Regions from separate parts of the Atlantibacter sp. MEI4A-1023 genome, predicted to be linked through region 1. Evidence: predicted binding sites of a transcription regulator. Region 1 holds the regulator's gene; each other region holds the start of a gene.
What was found. Region 1 encodes PurR, which represses purine synthesis genes. Its sites were predicted from a motif close to CANGCAAACGTTTGCNTG; they were not measured.

Region 1 (6,635 bases):
GCCGGTCGCCTGGGGGAACGGTTGCAGGGCAGATGCCACCACGATGGGATAAATCGCGCCGTTCACCGCCGCCATCAGGCAGAACGGGATCAGCACCAGCGTCAGGCTGGCATTCGGCATGAGCCCTGCGCCCCAGGTGGCGACCACGCTCAGCGTAAACAGAATCAACAGCCACGGCAGCATCTGCGGGCCATGCCATTTTTTCAACGCGCTGCGACAGCCGTAACCGCCAATCAGAAACGCGATGGTTTGCGGCACATAGCTCAGGCCAATCGCCGTTGGTCCGTAACCCATGTCATTAAGGATAAACGGCGAGCCGGTGAGCCAGGCAAAGAAGCTGGCGGAGCAGCCTGCGTAAATGAGCACGTTGCCACGGTAGGTTTTGGAACGCAGCAACGTCATGAAGCTGAGCGACGGCGCGTCGGCATGGTGCGCCGGCGCACGCGGTTTCAGGCGCAGCGCCGGGATCATCAAGACTAGGGTGACGGCAAACAGCACCAGGAAAATCACTTTCCAGTCAAAATGATGCAGCAGCCAGCTGCCTAACAGCGGGGCGAGAGCAGGCGACAGCGCGACCAGCGGCATAATGGTGGCGAAAATGCGGTTGGTGCGGGTCGCGGGATAATAATCGGTGACCAGCGCCTGCCAGGTTACGGCAGCGGCACAGACGCCTACCGCCTGGACAAAGCGCAGCGCCAGCAGCATGGCGGTATTGTCTACCCACAGCATGCCGAGACAGCCCACGGCGAATATGCCCAGGCCCGCCAGTAAAATCGGCTTACGGCCATAGCGATCGGATAACGGGCCCCACGCCAGTTGCGCAACGGCAAACCCGGCCAGGAATAAACTCAGGCTGGCGCTAACGGCAGAGGCCTCTGTGCCCAAATCCTGCTGAATGGCGGCAAACGCCGGTAAATACATATCGGTAGCCAGGAAGCCCAGAACGCTTAACCCTGCCAGCCAGACTAAAAAACCTCGTGAAGGACGCATGGTAATTCTCTTCTTTTTTGATCTGATAACGCTTATTACGGACGCAGGAGTGTACAAAAGTGCAATCGTCCTTGTGAAACGTTAATATTTGCACGTTCCTTTCAAATTTTTTGCAGGCAGAACATGTGGTCTGAATATTCACTGGAAGTGGTTGATGCGGTGGCGCGTAACGGCAGCTTCAGCGCGGCGGCGCAGGAACTGCACCGGGTGCCGTCGGCGGTGAGCTATACCGTTAAACAACTGGAAGAATGGCTGGCGGTTCCGCTATTTATCCGCCGTCACCGGGAAGTGGAGCTAACGCCTGCCGGGGCGTGGTTTTTAAAAGAGGGCCGTTCTGTTATCAGAAAAATGATGGTCACGCGCCAGCAGTGCCAGCAGATCGCCAACGGCTGGCGCGGGCAGCTCTCTATTGCGGTGGATAATATCGTCAAACCGGCGCGTACCCGCCAGCTAATCCTTGATTTCTATCGTCATTTCGACGATGTGGAACTGATTGTCGCCCAGGAAGTGTTTAACGGCGTGTGGGATGCGCTGTCGGACGGGCGCGTCGAGCTGGCGATTGGCGCGACCCAGGCGATCCCGGTGGGCGGACGGTTCGCGTTTCGCGATATGGGGCCGCTAAGCTGGCAGTGTGTGGTGAGCGCCAGCCATCCGCTGGCGGCGGAACAGACACCGCTCAGCGATGACCAACTGCGCCAGTGGCCGTCGCTGGTACTGGAAGATACCTCGCGCTCATTGCCCAAGCGCACCACCTGGCTGCTGGATAATCAGCGCCGCGTGGTGGTGCCAGACTGGGCGACAGCGGTGGCGTGTTTAAACAACGGCTTGTGCGTCGGCATGGTGCCTGCGCATGTGGCGCACGACCCGGTAGTGGCAGGGCACTGGAAAAAGCTGGAACTGGACGACCCGTTCCCGGACTCCCCGTGCTGCCTCACCTGGAAACAAACCGATACTTCACCTGCGCTGCTGTGGCTGCTGGATTATCTGGGCGATAGCGAAACGCTGAACCGGGAGTGGTTGATGGAGCCGGAATAACCGGCTCCGGGAGGATTAACGGCGGTAGTCGCGGAACGGACCGTCTGCGACGGAGCGGCGCTCAATCAGACGCGGATGCACTTCGATGGTTTGTGACTCTTCGCGCTTATTCACGATGCGGTCGAGCAGCATATTAAACGCGGTTTCGCCCAGGGAATCTTTCGGCTGATGAATGGTCGTCAGCGCCGGGCTGAAATAGCGCGCGTTGCGCACATTGTCATAACCGATCACCGAAATATCCTGCGGCACCCGCAGGCCCATCTCATCGGCGGCGCAAATCGCGCCCATCGCCATCACGTCGCCGCCGCAGAACACGGCGGTAGGGCGCGGCTGCTGGGAAAGGATCTGCTGCATGGCGCGATAGCCGGATTCCGGCTCGAAATCACCCTGCACAATCCAGTTTTCCGGCACGCTGATTTGCACTTCTTCCAGCGCTTTCAGGAAACCGGCCAGACGGCCCGCGCCGGTGTTACGTTCCAGCGGACCGGGGATCACGCCGATTTCGCGGTGGCCGCGCTCAATCAGGTAGCGCCCGGCCATATAACCGCCCTGGAAGGCGTTATCGATCACCGAGTCGGTGAAGTCGGCTTTGGATTCGCCCCAGTCCATCACCACCATCGGAATATGGCGATACTCTTCCAGCATCGACAGCAGGGATTCCGGGTATTCGGAGCACATCACCAGTAAACCGTCGACGCGCTTTTGCGCCATCATCGACAGATAGGCGCGCTGTTTTTCCTGGTTGTTATGGGCGTTACCGAGGATCAGCGTATAGCCTTTGGTGAAACAACTGTTTTCCACGGCTTCGATAATTTCAGCAAAATAGGGCGCTTCGCTGCTGGTCGCCAGCAAACCGATAGATTTGGTGTGATTAACTTTTAAACTGCGCGCCACGGCGCTCGGGGAATAGTGCAATTCCTTGATGGCTGCCCAAACTGCGTTGCGTGTTTCTTCCGCAACAAAGCGGGTTTTGTTAATCACATGCGACACAGTTGTAGTGGAAACGTTTGCGCGTTTAGCGACATCTTTTATTGTTGCCATTCTTGTTACTCCAGACCCTCTCCGAGCCCCTGTTCATCACAGGTTAAACGTTTGCCTATGCCAACCTCGGTCCGCAACATTTCGGTTGCAGTATGTCGGGGATTGCGACATTAAAAGGAGGGGGTCAATGGCTGGTGAAAAATAAGGTAGCGACGGATTTTGTCTGATCTTGCGCAAAAGGGGAAGAGGGAAAACGCATATCAGCTTAAATCCCGTGGTAATTTTGTCTGAATTTATGCAAAAATGATCTGCACACACTTTTAATGTGGGTAACAAGGAGAGCAAAAATGAGCACAGACCTGAAATTTTCTCTGGTGACGACCGTTATCGTGCTGGGACTGATTGTGGCAACCGGTTTAGTTGCGGTACTGAACTAAACAGAAATTACATTTCGACCGCGTTTGGCAATAACAAACACCAGAAAATGGCTATTTTTTGGTGTTTGGTTCGATTTCCTGACTCCCGCTTCTGTTTCACCTCATTATTCACATTTGCGCAAAAATCTTTTGCCAAAATGGTTACTTCCTTTCTGATGTGACAAATGTCACTCTTTGCTTCTTTTTTGCTACAAGTCGCCGTGTAGTAAACACACGTGAAGCGACACGATTTCTGGAATTCACCAATGAAAATAAATTATCCGTTGCTGGCGCTGGCTATCGGCGCGTTTGGGATCGGCACGACTGAGTTTTCACCGATGGGGCTGTTGCCGGTCATCGCAAAAGGTGTCGATGTCTCGATCCCTGCTGCCGGAATGCTCATCAGCGCCTATGCGGTAGGGGTGATGGTTGGCGCGCCGCTGATGACGCTGCTTTTGTCTCATCGTGCACGGCGCAGCGCGCTGATCTTCCTGATGGCGATTTTCACTCTCGGCAATGTGCTTTCTGCCATCGCGCCGGATTACGCCACTTTAATGATCTCACGCATTATCACCAGCCTGAACCACGGCGCGTTTTTTGGCCTGGGGTCGGTGGTCGCGGCAAGCGTAGTGCCGAAACATAAACAGGCCAGCGCGGTCGCCACGATGTTTATGGGCCTGACGATTGCCAATATCGGCGGCGTGCCTGCTGCCACGTGGCTCGGCGAGACCATCGGCTGGCGGATGTCGTTCCTGGCGACGGCGGGCCTCGGCGTGATTTCTATGGTTAGCCTGTGGTTCTCGCTGCCGAAAGGCGGCGCAGGCGAACGCCCGGACGTGAAAAAAGAGTTGTCGGTACTGATGCGTCCGCAGGTGGTCAGCGCACTGTTAACCACCGTCTTAGGCGCGGGGGCGATGTTTACGCTGTATACCTATATTTCCCCGGTATTGCAGCATGTTACCCACGCGACGCCGCTGTTCGTTACCGCGATGCTGGTGCTGATTGGCGTCGGTTTCTCCCTTGGCAACTGGCTGGGTGGCCGACTGGCGGATAAATCCGTGACCGGCACCCTGAAAGGCTTTTTATTGCTGCTGATCGTGATTATGGCCGCTATTCCGTGGCTGGCGCGCAGTGAATTTGGCGCGGCGCTGAGCATGGTGGTATGGGGCGCGGCGACCTTTGCGGTGGTGCCGCCGTTGCAGATGCGCGTGATGCGCGTTGCCAGCGAAGCGCCGGGACTGTCGTCATCGGTAAATATCGGGGCGTTTAACCTGGGCAATGCGCTGGGCGCGGCGGCAGGCGGCGCGGTGATCCAGGCGGGGTTAGGGTTCAGCATGGTGCCGGTGATGGGCGCAATGATTGCATCGGTCGGGCTGGCGCTGGTGGTGCTGTCATCAAGACGTGAACGCGAGACGCTGTGTGCGGCGGAATAAAAAACGGAGAAGGGCGACCTTCTCCGTGACAGGGGCTTAGGCGGCGAAGTTTTTCGCCGCAAACTCCCAGTTTACCAGCGCCCAGAAGTGCTCCAGATACTGCGGGCGGGCGTTGCGGTAATCGATGTAGTAAGCATGTTCCCACACGTCCACCGTCAACAGCGGTTTAGCATCGCTGGTTAGCGGAGTACCGGCGTTAGAGGTTGAGACAATCGCCAGCGCGCCGTCAGGTTTTTTCACCAGCCATGTCCAGCCAGAACCAAAGTTCTTAATAGCCGCATCGGTGAACTGCGCTTTGAACTCCGCAAAGCTGCCAAACGCCGTGTTGATGGCGTCAGCCAGCGTGCCGGTCGGCTCGCCGCCCGCCTGAGGTGCCAGGCAGTGCCAGTAGAAGGTGTGGTTCCACACTTGTGCAGCGTTATTGAAAACCCCACCTTCAGCGCTGCGCACGATCTCTTCCAGTGATTTTCCTTCAAACGCGGTGCCTTTGATCAGGTTATTCAGATTGGTGACATAGGCCTGATGGTGCTTGCCGTAGTGGTACTCCAGGGTTTCAGCGGAGATATGCGGCGCGAGGGCCTCTTTGGCATACGGTAATGCAGGTAATTCGAACGACATTGCTTCACTCCTTATTATGTTTCACTAAATTCCACAAATTTAGTGTGGCTTTAGGGTAGCAAATCAAAAGGGTAAGCAAAAGATGAAGTTACCTGCCTGTTAGCCAGGCAGGGGGAGGATTAACGAATAGTTTTTGACGTCATTACGCGGCGTGCACCCACATAATGGCGCTGCCAGTAATCTTCGCTGAGAGACGTAATTTCAATATCGCGACCAGAGCGCGGCGACTGGATAAATTTCCCGTTGCCGACGTAAACGCCCACGTGGTCGGCGGTGCCACGGCCACGGGTGCGGAAGAACACCAGGTCGCCGCTTTCCAGCTCCGCCACGTTCACCGGCGAGGCGTCGCGCAGGTGGTACATTTCATTGGCGGTACGCGGAATGCGGAACTTCACCAGATCTTTATAGGCGTAATAAATCAACCCGCTGCAATCAAAACCGGTACGTGGCGAAGAGCCGCCCCAGCGGTAGGGTTTACCAATCTGGCCCATCAGTTTATTCATGGCGGTTTGCTGCGCCTTCTGCACCCGGATTTTATGCGCTTCGGCAATGCTGGTCGGCTTGCTGGTTTTTGCCGTCACGCACTTTTTCTTGCCGGTTTTGCGGGATGTGGTACAGGTCTGTTTGACGACGTCCGCAGCGGCGGTCACAGGTTGAGCTACCCGACGATTTTTGGCTACGGTTTTGGAAGAGGTGGCAGTTTTTTTACCGGAGGTGATTTTTTTAGCGCTGGTTGCTTTCGCGGTCTTTGCTGCTGATGTTTTCGTGGTTTTTTTCTTTGCTGCGGTCTTGCTGGTCGTGGTCTTTTTGCTGCTGGTCTTGGTTTTTGTGACTTGCTTATGCACGGCTGAGGGACGTGCGTTCTCCGACGCCTGAGCTAATGGCGTAAAGCTTAAAGAGGCAAAAAATAGAGCACAAAGCGTAAGCGAAACTTTATTCATCCGCGCCACTGAGCGTTCCCCTGAACTAAGCTGACAATCATGCCAGCGGGTGATTTCCAAAAACCCGTCGATTCTAATCTATAAAATTGCTCTAAGGTAATAGAGTTATTATCCCAAAACGCTGTTTTGGTACCGGGCGCAAATAAAATAACCAACTGGCGAATCGCATGAGGGTTATTTGCACAATAGTTGAGTGAAAGAGTAAGGCTTTACGCGGTGAA
Region 2 (6,635 bases), 1.8 Mb from region 1:
TCGTTTAGGCGGCGAAGAATTTTTGGTAATACTTAAGAATGCTGATTGTGATGATGCAGTGGACTTTACCATGCAGTTGCGTGAACGGTTGATTTCATCGCCATTACTGATTAATGAAGAGCCCGTCGTGTTATCCTTCAGCGCCGGGGCGATTGCCGTAACAAGTGGGGAGTTGCCTCTTTCGCACGTACTTACTGAGGCAGACAAAGCGCTTTATCAGGCCAAACACACCGGAAGAAGCCGTACCGTTTGCGCCCAACCGGGGAAAATGTGTTAACGCGTTTGCCTGTACCCGGTATCCATAGAAAATTTAGGTCATTTAATTATAAAAATCTTAATTTGATGTAATTAAGGTTACCGGGAAACAGCAAAAATAACGCACTTAAGATAAATTGACGCTTTTTTTTGGGTAAAATCTGTGAATAACCTTAACGGATATAGAAATTATATTCTGTGATAATAAAATCCTGTTGCTAATGTTCCGTTATTCATGCAACGTAACGCCTGTTTGCAGAGTGTCTATTCATAACCAAGCAGGCACAAACAGCAGGGATATGAGATCACGATGAATTTCAGGGCACGAAAAGACGCGTTACGACTGGCAGGCATTACACTCGTGGTGCTGCTTCCTGTCGTGCTTGCCCTGTGGTTAGCCCATCTTCGCGCAATAAGCGATACCCGTGAACATCTTCACGCGTTTGCTCAATTAGCGCTCGACAAAACCGAAATTGTAATCAAAGACGTTGATTCCGCTCGCGAAGAAGCTGTCTCATGGCCAGGTTTAATATGCAGCCCGGATCACCGGGCGAATATGCTAAATATTGTGCGCGGCCATCTTTATGTTGCCGATTTAATTTTTGCCAATGATGATGAATTTCAATGCTCAACGGCAATGACCATGAAACAACATTGGATCATGGATGCTGCTAATTATACGCGCAGCACAAATATAGCCATTTATTATTATCGTGATACGCCATTTTATTCCGGTCATAAAATGGTTTATATGCGTAAAGGAAATTATGTAGCGGTAGTCAATCCGCTTTCCTATAGTGAAGTGATGTCCACGGACAGCCATTTACAGTTTGGTCTGTTTGATACCGTGACAAATAAATTTTTTTCGCTGAGCCAGCAAGCCGATCCGAAATTATTCGAACAACTGATCCGCAATAGCGACATGAATTTCCAGGTGGACGATCGCTATTACGCAATTGCTAAATCCAGCGTGCGCCCGATTGCGATTCTTGTCTCGACCAGTTCACAGCGTATATTCCAGGAGTGGTTTCACCAGATTACCCTGACATTACCGCTGGGGCTAATCTGTAGCGTTATTATCCTACTGATGTGGTCGCGAACCCGCCAGCAGTTTAATTCGCCTGCCCGGAGGCTACAGCGCGCGCTGCAAAAGCGTCAGCTTTGCCTCCATTATCAGCCGATTGTGGATATCAAAAACGGGACTTGCGTCGGTGCCGAAGCGTTATTACGTTGGCCGGGCTTTAACGGCCCGGTGATGAGCCCGGTTGAGTTTATTCCGCTGGCGGAAAAAGAGGGGCTTATCGCCCGGGTCACCGATTACGTTATTGAAGAGCTGTATCAGGATCTCGGGACGTTTCTGGCCGCGCATCCTGAACTTTATATTTCCATTAACCTCTCCGCGTCAGATTTCCATTCTGCGCGGCTTATTGCCCTGATTGAACAAAAAAACCGGCAATTCGGTGTGAAAGCGCAGCAAATAAAAATAGAAGTTACCGAGCGTGGCGTCATCGATGTGACGAAAACTGCACCGGTCGTACAGGCGTTCCGTCGTTCAGGATTTGAAATCGCCATCGACGATTTTGGTACTGGCTATTCCAATCTTCATAACCTGTACTCACTGAACGTCGATATGTTGAAAATCGATAAAACCTTTATCGATACGCTGACCACCAACAGCACCAGTCATTTAATCGTTGAGCATATTATTGAAATGGCGCAGAGCCTGCGCCTGAAGATTATTGCTGAAGGGGTGGAGACCCCTGAGCAAATTAGCTGGCTGTTAAAGCGTAACGTGCAGTTCTGTCAGGGGTGGTATTTCGCTAAGGCGATGTCTTCTCATGAACTCATTAGCTGGGTGTATGAGCCTGAGGTTAAAGCATTATTACGCGAGGCTAACCCGGCGACTCTGGTCTGAAGGCGATAGTCGGTGGGCGTAATATCGTATTCCCGCCGGAACACGCGTGAAAATGTCTGCTGTGAAACGTAGCCATGATCCATGGCGATATCAAATATGGGCCGCCGCGTATTACGCAGCGCTTCTGCCGCCATCGATAACCGGCGCTGGCGAATATACTCCCCGAGCGACTGCCGCATCACGGTGCGAAACATCCGCTGTAGGTACCACTTTGAATAACCTGATTTTTTCGCCACCACGTCGATATTCAGCGGTTGGTCAATATGATCATCGATCCATTCAATCAGCGTGCTGATAATTTCCGGATGTGACATAAGCGCCCCTCATCGTTAGTTATCGATAGTCGTTCTCATTGGCGGCGAGTATAATTCCTCAAGTTAACTTGAGGTAAAGCGTTATGGAGAAGAAAAAACCGCGCATTAAACCCTTTCTGACGCCCGGCGAAGTGGCAAAACGCACTGGCGTCGCGGTTTCTGCGCTGCATTTTTATGAGAGCAAGGGGCTTATCAAAAGCACGCGCAATGCGGGCAATCAGCGGCGCTATAAGCGCGATGTGCTGCGTTATGTGGCAATCATAAAAATTGCCCAGCGTATCGGTATTCCGCTTACCACCATCAATCAGGCTTTAAGCGTCCTGCCTGAAGGGCATTCAATCAGCCCGAAAGAGTGGCAACAGCTTTCGTCGCGTTGGCGGGAAGAACTTGATCGACGGATCCAGACATTAACGTCATTGCGGGACGAACTGGATGGCTGTATCGGCTGCGGTTGTCTGTCGCGTAGCGATTGCCCGTTGCGTAACCCGGAGGATCGGTTGGGCAAGGAAGGGACAGGCGCGCGGTTACTGGAAGACGGCGAGCACTAAAAAAACTAAAGCGCCAACTGCGGCGCTTTAGTTTGGTTCCGGTCTTTGTCTTTATCAGTATCCCGCTTTCTCACGGGAGGGTTTCCCCCGACTTCGGCGCCCCTCAATCGTAGTCTCTCAGGAGGTTCCGGCTTGCACCGATAATTTCAGTATATCCCTGGTCCCTGTTTCTTCCAGCCGTTCTGGCGATTTTTTGCACTAACTTTTGCGACAACTTGCCGCACTTTTCTATAGTTAATTTAACCAACTTGCGATGAGAAATTGCCATGCTGACCGTGCATCACCTGAATAACTCCCGATCGCAGCGCATCCTGTGCGCGCTGGAGGAGCTTAATGTGCCCTACCAGATTGTTCGCTATCAACGCGAACCCACGATGATGGCACCGCCTGCGCTTAAGAAAGTGCATCCGCTGGGTAAATCGCCGGTGCTGGAAGATGAAGGGGTTGTGCTGGCGGAATCCGGCGCGATCCTGGAGTACCTCCAGGAAACCTACGATACGCAAGGGCAACTCAAGCCTGCCGATGCGCAGGGGAAAATCGATTACCGCTTCTGGCTGCATTATGCAGAAGGCTCGTTGATGCCGTTGCTGATGATGAAACTGGTATTCAGCAGCCTCGGCAAACCGCCAGTGCCGTTTGGTTTTCGCACTGTAGGGAAATTGTTAGGGCAGGGGGTGCAGAAGGGATACCTGAATAAGCAACTCGCCACCCACGCGCAATTTATCGAGCAATCACTTAATGGCCGCGAATGGTTTGCCGGGGATCGCTTTAGCATGGCGGATATCCAGATGAGTTTTCCCGCCATTGCGTTGTTGACCAGAGGCGGGATTGATCACTTGCCTAATCTTGAACGCTGGAAGCAGCGTTTCGAACAACGTCCAGCCTGGCAGCGCGCCATCACTAAAGGTGGACCATTTTCCCTTCCCGGCGGCTAATTCCGCCTTCACGGCCATAACAACATCCCGTGATGTTGAGCGGATTTTGTTATGGCTTTGCGCATCGACGATAACGTTTGCGCATATGTCGGTGAAGAAATCATCACCTGGATGAATTTTTGGCTAAAAGCGGCAAAGTTAAGTTGAAAAACCCCGTCATAAGGCTGGATAATCGTTTGCCTTAACTTTACGCACCGTTTTCTATGCGCGGAGTTAAACGTTTGCTTATTGTGACCCCGCCCATTTGTCACTCATTGAGCACAGGGATCTGACGTTTAACTGGCAGCGGGTTGTCCACCACGCATTAAGAACGAACTACACATATTCTCAGGGGAAGTTTCTATGTCTACGCCATCTGCGCGTACCGGCTCGCTTGATGCCTGGTTTAAGGTTTCTGCTCGTGGCAGTACCGTCCGCCAGGAAATCGTTGCAGGCCTCACCACCTTTTTGGCCATGGTCTATTCCGTCATCGTGGTTCCGGGCATGCTGGGCAAAGCGGGTTTTCCGCCGGCCGCCGTTTTTGTTGCTACCTGTCTTGTTGCCGGTCTCGGCTCCTTACTGATGGGCCTGTGGGCAAACCTGCCGCTGGCGATCGGTTGCGCCATCTCGTTAACCGCTTTTACCGCGTTCAGCCTGGTGCTGGGCCAGCAAATTAGCGTACCGGTCGCCTTAGGCGCGGTATTCCTGATGGGCGTGTTGTTTACCATTATTTCCGCCACCGGCATTCGTAGCTGGATTTTACGCAACCTGCCGCAAGGCATTGCACATGGCACCGGCATCGGTATCGGCCTGTTCCTGCTGCTGATTGCCGCGAACGGTGTGGGCCTGGTGATTAAAAACCCACTGGACGGCTTGCCGGTCGCGCTGGGCCACTTCGCCAGCTTCCCGGTTATTATGTCGTTGATTGGCCTGGCGGTGATTATTGGCCTTGAAAAACTGAAAGTGCCGGGCGGCATTTTGCTGACTATTATCGGCGTTTCTATCGTCGGCCTGATTTTCGACCCGAGCGTGAAGTTCTCTGGTCTGTTCGCCATGCCGTCGCTGAGCGATGAAAACGGCAACTCGCTGATCGGTAGCCTGGACATCATGGGCGCGCTAAACCCGGTAGTGATCCCAAGCGTACTGGCGCTGGTGATGACCGCAGTATTCGATGCCACCGGGACGATCCGCGCGGTGGCCGGGCAGGCAAACCTGCTGGATAAAGACGGGCAGATTATCGACGGCGGCAAAGCGCTGACCACCGATTCCCTGAGCAGCGTGTTCTCCGGCCTGGTGGGCGCAGCGCCTGCGGCGGTGTATATCGAATCCGCAGCGGGTACGGCAGCAGGCGGTAAAACCGGCCTGACGGCGATCACCGTCGGCGTACTGTTTCTGCTGATCCTGTTCCTGTCTCCGCTCTCCTACCTGGTGCCTGCCTATGCGACAGCGCCTGCGCTGATGTATGTCGGCCTGCTGATGCTGAGCAACGTGGCGAAAATCGATTTCGCCGATTTCGTCGACGCGATGTCTGGCCTGATCACCGCCGTGTTTATCGTGCTGACCTGTAACATCGTAACCGGCATCATGATTGGCTTTGCATCGCTGGTGATTGGTCGTCTGGTGTCCGGCGAATGGCGCAAGCTTAACGTTGGCACTGTGATTATCGCTATCGCACTGGTGGCGTTCTACGCGGGCGGCTGGGCGATTTAACCCTCATGCATTCTGACGAACGGGCCTAATTCGGCCCGTTTTTTGTTTTTAAGGCACATCCTGTTTCCTTTTTATTGGTGTCGATGTTCTATTATCTGAGGAGTCTCTTTTTTCGACAGGCATCATCGCATTCAAGGACAGCATGGAAATCTTCTTTACCATTCTTATCATGACCCTTGTGGTCTCGCTCTCCGGGGTCGTTACCCGGGTACTTCCCTTCCAGGTTCCCCTCCCGTTAATGCAAATCGCCATCGGCGCATTGCTCGCCTGGCCGACGTTTGGTTTGCATGTGGACTTTAATCCAGAACTGTTTCTGGTGCTGTTTATCCCGCCGCTGCTGTTTGCCGACGGCTGGAAAACGCCGACCCGCGAGTTCCTCGATCACGGCAGGGAGATTATTGGCCTGGCGCTGGCGCTGGTGCTGGTCACCGTTGTCGGTATCGGTTTCCTGATTTACTGGATGGTGCCTGGCATCCCGCTGATACCCGCTTTTGCGCTGGCGGCCGTGCTTTCCCCAACCGATGCAGTGGCGCTGTCCGGCATCGTCGGCGAAGGGCGGATACCGAAAAAAATCATGGGCATTTTGCAGGGCGAGGCGTTGATGAACGACGCATCTGGCCTGGTGGCCCTGAAGTTTGCCGTCGCGGTAGCGATGGGCACCATGGTATTCACCGTAGGTGGCGCAACGGTAGAGTTTATGAAAGTGGCGGTAGGCGGCTTGCTGGCCGGTATCGCCGTCGCCTGGCTGTATGGCCGCTCGCTGCGCTGGCTGAGCCGCTGGGGCGGCGATGAGCCTGCCACGCAGATCGTGCTGCTGTTCCTGCTGCCGTTTGCCTCTTACCTGATTGCCGAACACATTGGCGTCTCAGGCATTCTGGCCGCCGTGGCCGCCGGGATGACCATCACTCGTTCCGGGGTGATGCGCCGCGCGCCGCTGGCGATGCGCCTGCGCGCCAACAGCGTCTGGTCGATGCTGGAG
Region 3 (6,635 bases), 1.7 Mb from region 1:
GTCACCGGTCTGCTGGAACTGGCGGTAGAAGCCGATGATGAAGAAACCTTCAACGAAGCCGTTGTTGAGCTCGAGCAGCTTGATGCCAAACTGGCGCAGCTGGAATTCCGCCGTATGTTCTCCGGCGAATACGACAGCGCCGACTGCTATCTCGACCTGCAGGCCGGTTCCGGCGGCACCGAAGCCCAGGACTGGGCCAGTATGCTGCTGCGTATGTACCTGCGCTGGGCTGAAGCACGCGGCTTCAAAACCGAAGTTATCGAAGAATCCGAAGGCGAAGTGGCCGGTATTAAATCCGCCACCATCAAGATTTCCGGCGAATATGCATTCGGCTGGTTGCGCACTGAAACCGGCGTTCACCGCCTGGTGCGCAAGAGTCCGTTTGACTCCGGCGGCCGTCGCCATACTTCGTTCAGTTCCGCGTTTGTCTACCCGGAAGTGGATGATGATATCGATATCGAAATCAACCCGGCGGATCTGCGCATCGACGTTTATCGCGCATCCGGCGCGGGCGGCCAGCACGTTAACCGTACGGAATCCGCGGTGCGTATTACCCACGTTCCGACCGGTACGGTGACGCAATGCCAAAATGACCGTTCTCAGCACAAGAACAAAGATCAGGCTATGAAGCAGATGAAAGCAAAGCTGTATGAGCTTGAAATGCAGAAGAAAAACGCTGAGAAACAGGCGCTGGAAGACAACAAATCGGATATCGGCTGGGGCAGCCAGATCCGCTCTTACGTACTGGATGACTCCCGCATCAAAGACTTGCGTACCGGTGTTGAGACCCGTAACACGCAGGCGGTGCTGGATGGCGATCTGGACAAATTCATCGAAGCAAGTTTGAAAGCAGGGTTATGAGGAACCAACATGTCTGAACAACACGCGCAGAACGCAGATGCGGTAGTCGATCTTAATAACGAACTCCAGACTCGTCGCGAGAAGCTGGCGCAACTGCGTGAGCAGGGCGTCGCGTTCCCGAACGATTTCCGTCGCGACCACACCTCTGACCAACTGCACGCTGAATTTGATGCCAAAGAAAACGAAGAGCTGGAAGCGCTGAACGTAGAAGTGGCGGTGGCCGGTCGTATGATGACCCGCCGCATTATGGGTAAGGCCTCTTTCGTAACCCTGCAGGACGTTGGCGGCCGCATTCAGCTGTACGTTGCCCGCGACGATCTGCCGGAAGGCGTTTACAACGAGCAATTTAAAAAGTGGGATCTGGGCGATATCCTGGCGGCGCGCGGCAAGCTGTTTAAAACCAAAACCGGCGAGCTGTCGATTCACTGTACCGAACTGCGTCTGTTGACCAAAGCCCTGCGCCCGCTGCCGGATAAATTCCACGGCCTGCAGGATCAGGAAGCGCGCTACCGCCAGCGTTACCTGGATCTCATCTCTAACGATGAATCCCGCAACACCTTCAAAGTGCGTTCACAGATCCTGGCGGGTATCCGTCAGTTCATGGTGGGCCGCGGCTTTATGGAAGTGGAAACCCCGATGATGCAGGTGATCCCTGGCGGCGCGTCTGCCCGTCCGTTTATCACCCATCACAACGCGCTGGATCTGGACATGTACCTGCGTATCGCGCCGGAACTGTACCTGAAGCGTCTGGTGGTTGGCGGCTTCGAGCGCGTGTTCGAAATCAACCGTAACTTCCGTAACGAAGGTATCTCGGTGCGTCATAACCCAGAGTTCACCATGATGGAACTCTACATGGCGTATGCGGATTACAAAGATCTGATCGAGCTGACCGAATCGCTGTTCCGCACCCTGGCGCAGGACGTGCTGGGCAAAACCGAAGTGCCTTACGGCGATGAAGTGTTCGACTTCGGCAAGCCGTTCGAAAAACTGACCATGCGCGAAGCGATCAAGAAATACCGTCCAGAAACCAATATGGCCGATCTGGACAACTTCGACTCCGCCAAAGCGATTGCTGAATCCATCGGCATCAAGGTTGAGAAGAGCTGGGGTCTGGGCCGCATCGTGACCGAGATCTTCGAAGAAGTAGCAGAAGCGCATCTGATCCAGCCGACCTTCATCACCGAATACCCGGCAGAAGTGTCTCCGCTGGCGCGTCGTAACGACGAGAACCCGGAAATCACCGATCGCTTTGAATTCTTTATCGGTGGCCGTGAAATCGGTAACGGCTTTAGCGAGCTGAACGACGCGGAAGACCAGGCGCAGCGTTTCCAGGATCAGGTGAATGCCAAAGATGCGGGTGACGACGAAGCCATGTTCTATGACGAAGACTATGTGACCGCGCTGGAACACGGCCTGCCGCCGACCGCGGGCCTGGGCATTGGTATCGACCGTATGGTTATGCTGTTCACCAACAGCCACACCATTCGCGACGTGATCCTATTCCCGGCGATGCGTCCGGTTAAATAAGTTTTCTGACTTATCATCAGCCCCGGTTTTCACACCGGGGCTTTTTTTATCTCACTCCCCCGATTCCTGATTTTTCTTCACTTTGCGCAACAGCAGCCACATCCGCACCGTTCTCACCGACTTGCCGCTAACGCACGACGGCTCTTCCGCCAGCCCGGTTTGTGGGTGGTAACCGTTGAAAAACAGATTCAGCGTCACCGCGCTAAAGGTCGCGAGCATGATCCCGCTGTGCAGCAGCGGCTGGAGGATGGCGGGGAACTGTGAGAAAAAGTTGTGGGACAGCATCGGCGTCATCCCCACGCCCAGGCTTATCGCCACGATATAGAGGTTATAACGGTTCGTGGTGTAATTGATGCGGGCAAGAATGCGAATGCCCGTGGCGAGCACCATTCCGAACATCACCAGCCCCGCGCCGCCCAGCACGAATTGCGGGATAGACGCCACCAGCACCGCCATTTTCGGCACCATGCCGAAGAGGATCAAAATGATCCCCGCCGCCACGCACACCCAGCGGCTATAGACGCGGGTCACGCTCACCAGCCCGACGTTTTGTGAAAACGAGGTGTGCGGGAAGCTGTTAAACAATCCGCCAAACAGCGTGCCGACGCCGTCCACCCGCAGGCCGCGCACGATATCCTGCGAGGTCAGTTTGCGCCCGACGATCTCCCCGAGCGCCAGAAACATCCCCATCGATTCGATAAACACGATAATCAACACGGCAGTCATGGTGAGGATCGACACCGGATCGAATACCGGCGTGCCCAGCGCCATCGGCGTGACGATGGCAAACCATTTGGCATCGTGCAGGCCGGTCAGATTCACTTCATTCACCATCAGCGACAGCACAAAGCCAAACACGATCCCCAGCAGCACCGCGACGTTAGACATAAACCCTTTAGCAAAGCGGGTCACCACCAGAATAAACAGCAGCACGGCAAACGAGATGCACAGATAAACCGGATCGCCATAATGCGGGTTGCCTCTGCCGCCCGCCGCCCAGTCGATGCCCACCTGAATAATGCTTAGCCCAATCGAGGTGATCACCACACCGGTCACCAGTGGCGGGAACAGCGGGATCAGGCGGCCAATCACTGGGGCCAGCAGGGTGGTGATCAAGCCCGCCGCGATCGTCGCCCCGAAGATCCCCGTCAGGCCGATATCCGGGTTGAGGCCAATGGCGATCATCGGCGTTACCGCAGCGAAGGTCACAGACATAATCACCGGCAACCGAATCCCCATAAACCGGCCCACGCCCAGACATTGCAGCAGGGTCACCACGCCGCAGCAGAACAAATCGGAACTGATTAGCAGCGCGATGGTTTCCTTATCAAGCCCGAGCCGGTCGCCAATCATTAGCGGCACCGCCACCGCACCGGCATACATCACCAGCACATGCTGTAATCCGAGAATGCACAATTTTGCCGGAGACAACACGCGATCGACTTCGTCCGTCGGCGCGGCGCTATCGTGGGGGAGCGTTTGTGGTCGTGAATCAAGCGTACTCATGAATGCCTTCCTTTTGTTAAACCCGCGAGCAGACCAGGCGCTGCCTGCGTGAATACGGCTTCCTCTGACGACGGTCTGAGACGACCCGGATCTGCCGTGATGTGATTACGGTTGCCAACCCCTGACACCATGCTCAGAAAGTGCCAGTTTTTCGTTCAGGCGGAAGGAAGTGATTAAAACGCGGAGGAGTTCACAAAGTTGCCGCTTTGGGCAGACTTCAGCAGGGATCGCCACGCAAGCGTTTGCATTTGATAAAAACGCAGATTCTCAGATTGATAACGCAGGCGGTTCATTGTGGATCGGTAATCTCAGGATCGCGTGAGGATAAAATCGTTCTTTATGCCTCATTCCCGCCTCTCATTCTGAGAGCGCAACCACTGCCTTAGAAAACCGCTTGCCACAGTTCTGGCGCGATTAATTTGATGGCATTCACAACATTTCTCTTTGCCTGCGGGGAAATCACAACATCGCCCGGTTCTTGCATTGCTATCAGAAACGTAATTTCACAAACCGAAACATAAAGGATGCCTATGAACAGATTGATTGTCGCCGATGCCAGGGAGTGCATCGGTTGTCGCGCTTGTGAGGTTGCCTGTGTGGTTGCACATAACGACGGCTGGCCGCATCAGCGCAGCGATTTCCTGCCGCGCATTCGTGTGATTTTCAATGGCGAACACAGTTGCGCGGTAACCTGCAAACATTGTCTGGATGCGCCCTGCGTCAAAAGCTGCCCGGTGGATGCACTGCACTATGAGAGCGACGTTATCCAGCTGGATCCTGCGCGCTGTATCGGCTGTAAAAGCTGCCTGGTGGCCTGCCCGTTTGGCGCGATTGATATTGTCGTCGCCCCCGGGCAGAAAGGCCTACTGGCGCAGAAATGCGATCTCTGCCAGTCGGTGGAAAACGCCCAGCCTGCCTGCGTGACCCATTGCCCGACCCAGGCGTTACGCGTGATGGACGGTAACGGGCTCGGCAAGCTGCGCCGCGCCCGCCAGTTGCAGGCGGCGAACCCGCAGGGGTTTATGCCGGAGCCGCCGAACAAAATTATCTTGCGTAAGCCGCCGCGCAAGGGCGCGGAAAAGCGCGACGCCGCCGAGCGCAAAACCCATTTTGATGAGATCTATCACGGGCTGGACCCTGCGCAGGCCAGCTATGAAAGCGAGCGCTGCCTGTACTGCGCGCAGAAAGCCTGGTGTAACTGGACCTGCCCGGTGCATAACGCCATTCCTGATTTGATCCGCCTGGTTCAACAGGGGCGAATTAAAGAGGCGGCACAGCTTTCCCACCAGACCAGCTCATTACCCGAAATATGTGGTCGCGTTTGCCCGCAGGATCGCCTGTGTGAAGGGGCCTGCACCCTGAAAAACCGCAGCGGCGCGGTCACCGTCGGCAACCTCGAACGCTATATTACCGACAGCGCGCTGAAAATGGGCTGGCGGCCCACCTTTATTCCCGCACTGCCGCGCCGCGAGCGGGTCGCGGTGATTGGCGCAGGGCCTGCCGGATTAGGCTGCGCCGATTTCCTGGCGCGCGAAGGCGTAAAAGTCGACGTGTTTGACCGCCATCCGGAAATCGGCGGGCTGCTGACCTTCGGCATTCCGCCGTTCAAGTTAGACAAATCGCTATTAAGCCAGCGGCGCGAAATTTTCAGCGAGATGGGCATTCAGTTTCATCTTAACTGCGAGATTGGCCGCGATAAGACGTTCCATCAATTAACCGAAGAGTACGACGCGGTCTTCCTTGCGATGGGAACGTATGGATTAATGACCGCCGGGCTGGAGCATGAAGATGCGCATGGCGTGATTCAGGCGCTGCCGTTTTTAATCGCCAATACCCGACGGGTGATGGGCCTGGAGGATTCACCCGACTACCCGTGGACCGAACTGAAAGGTAAGCAGGTGGTGGTGCTGGGCGGTGGGGATACCGCGATGGACTGCCTGCGTACCTCGGCGCGGCGCGAGGCGGCCAGCGTCACCTGCGCCTATCGCCGGGATGAAGCCAGTATGCCAGGCTCGCGCAAGGAGGTGACCAATGCCCGGGAAGAGGGCGTGGAATTCTTATTCAACGTCCAGCCGCAGTACATTGCCCGTAACGCGCGCGGCCAGGTGAGCGGTATTGGGCTGATTCGCACCGAGATGGGCGCAGCAGGCGCGGATGGGCGGCGGCGGCCCCAGCCGATAGCCGGTTCTGAATTTGAACTGCCCGCCGATGTGCTGATTATGGCGTTTGGCTTCCGGCCTCACGCGATGCCGTGGCTCCAGGGCAGCGGCGTGCGGCGAGATGACGATGGGCTCATCATCACCGGCGGCGCGCGGCGACTGGCAACGCAAACAACCCGCGATAACGTGTTTGCCGGGGGTGATGCGGTGCACGGCGCGGATTTAGTGGTCACGGCGATGGCGGCCGGGCATCAGGCAGCGCGGGATATGCTGGCGATGTTTGAGCGCAACGCCGCAAGCCAGCTGGCCGTTTAGTTACCGCCAATAAAAAACCCGCTTCGCGAAGCGGGTTTTTTCTTTTTATCAGAAGGTTAAATCGCCCAGCCCCCGGCATAGAAAATCACTAACACGGCGGCAATCACCACCGTACCGATGTTCAAGCGATCCCATTCACGGGCAAACACCCGGCCAACCACCAGCGTCACGAAGCCCAGCATAATCCCGGTAACGATATTACAGGTCAGCACGATAAACACCGCGCACACCAGGCCAGACATGGCGTCGATAAAATCGTTGAAGTTG

Region 2: a site for PurR is predicted at 4,034-4,051, ahead of ACVV26_RS20420 (NCS2 family permease). Genes of this name have one in related genera too.
Region 3: a site for PurR is predicted at 4,126-4,143, ahead of ACVV26_RS03875 (nucleobase:cation symporter-2 family protein). Genes of this name have one in related genera too.

The regions. Positions count from the first base shown of each region.
Region 1 covers NZ_CM149568.1:2,547,143-2,553,777, reverse strand. Annotated here, with positions in the region: gene punC (purine nucleoside transporter PunC) at 1-990, opposite strand, end outside; gene punR (DNA-binding transcriptional activator PunR) at 1,114-2,025, shown strand; gene purR (HTH-type transcriptional repressor PurR) at 2,041-3,066, opposite strand; gene cydH (cytochrome bd-I oxidase subunit CydH) at 3,354-3,443, shown strand; gene ACVV26_RS12245 (MFS transporter) at 3,689-4,855, shown strand; gene sodB (superoxide dismutase [Fe]) at 4,892-5,473, opposite strand; gene ACVV26_RS12235 (C40 family peptidase) at 5,593-6,423, opposite strand.
Region 2 covers NZ_CM149568.1:4,297,524-4,304,158, reverse strand. Annotated here, with positions in the region: gene ACVV26_RS20445 (GGDEF domain-containing protein) at 1-277, shown strand, start outside; gene ACVV26_RS20440 (EAL domain-containing protein) at 566-2,170, shown strand; partial or broken gene soxS (superoxide response transcriptional regulator SoxS) at 2,167-2,484, opposite strand; gene soxR (redox-sensitive transcriptional activator SoxR) at 2,568-3,032, shown strand; gene ACVV26_RS20425 (glutathione S-transferase family protein) at 3,299-3,967, shown strand; gene ACVV26_RS20420 (NCS2 family permease) at 4,310-5,656, shown strand; gene ACVV26_RS20415 (Na+/H+ antiporter) at 5,799-6,635, shown strand, end outside.
Region 3 covers NZ_CM149568.1:801,688-808,322, forward strand. Annotated here, with positions in the region: one part of gene prfB (peptide chain release factor 2) at 1-861, shown strand, start outside; gene lysS (lysine--tRNA ligase) at 871-2,388, shown strand; gene ACVV26_RS03875 (nucleobase:cation symporter-2 family protein) at 2,440-3,894, opposite strand; gene ACVV26_RS03880 (FAD-dependent oxidoreductase) at 4,425-6,368, shown strand; gene ACVV26_RS03885 (NCS2 family permease) at 6,425-6,635, opposite strand, start outside.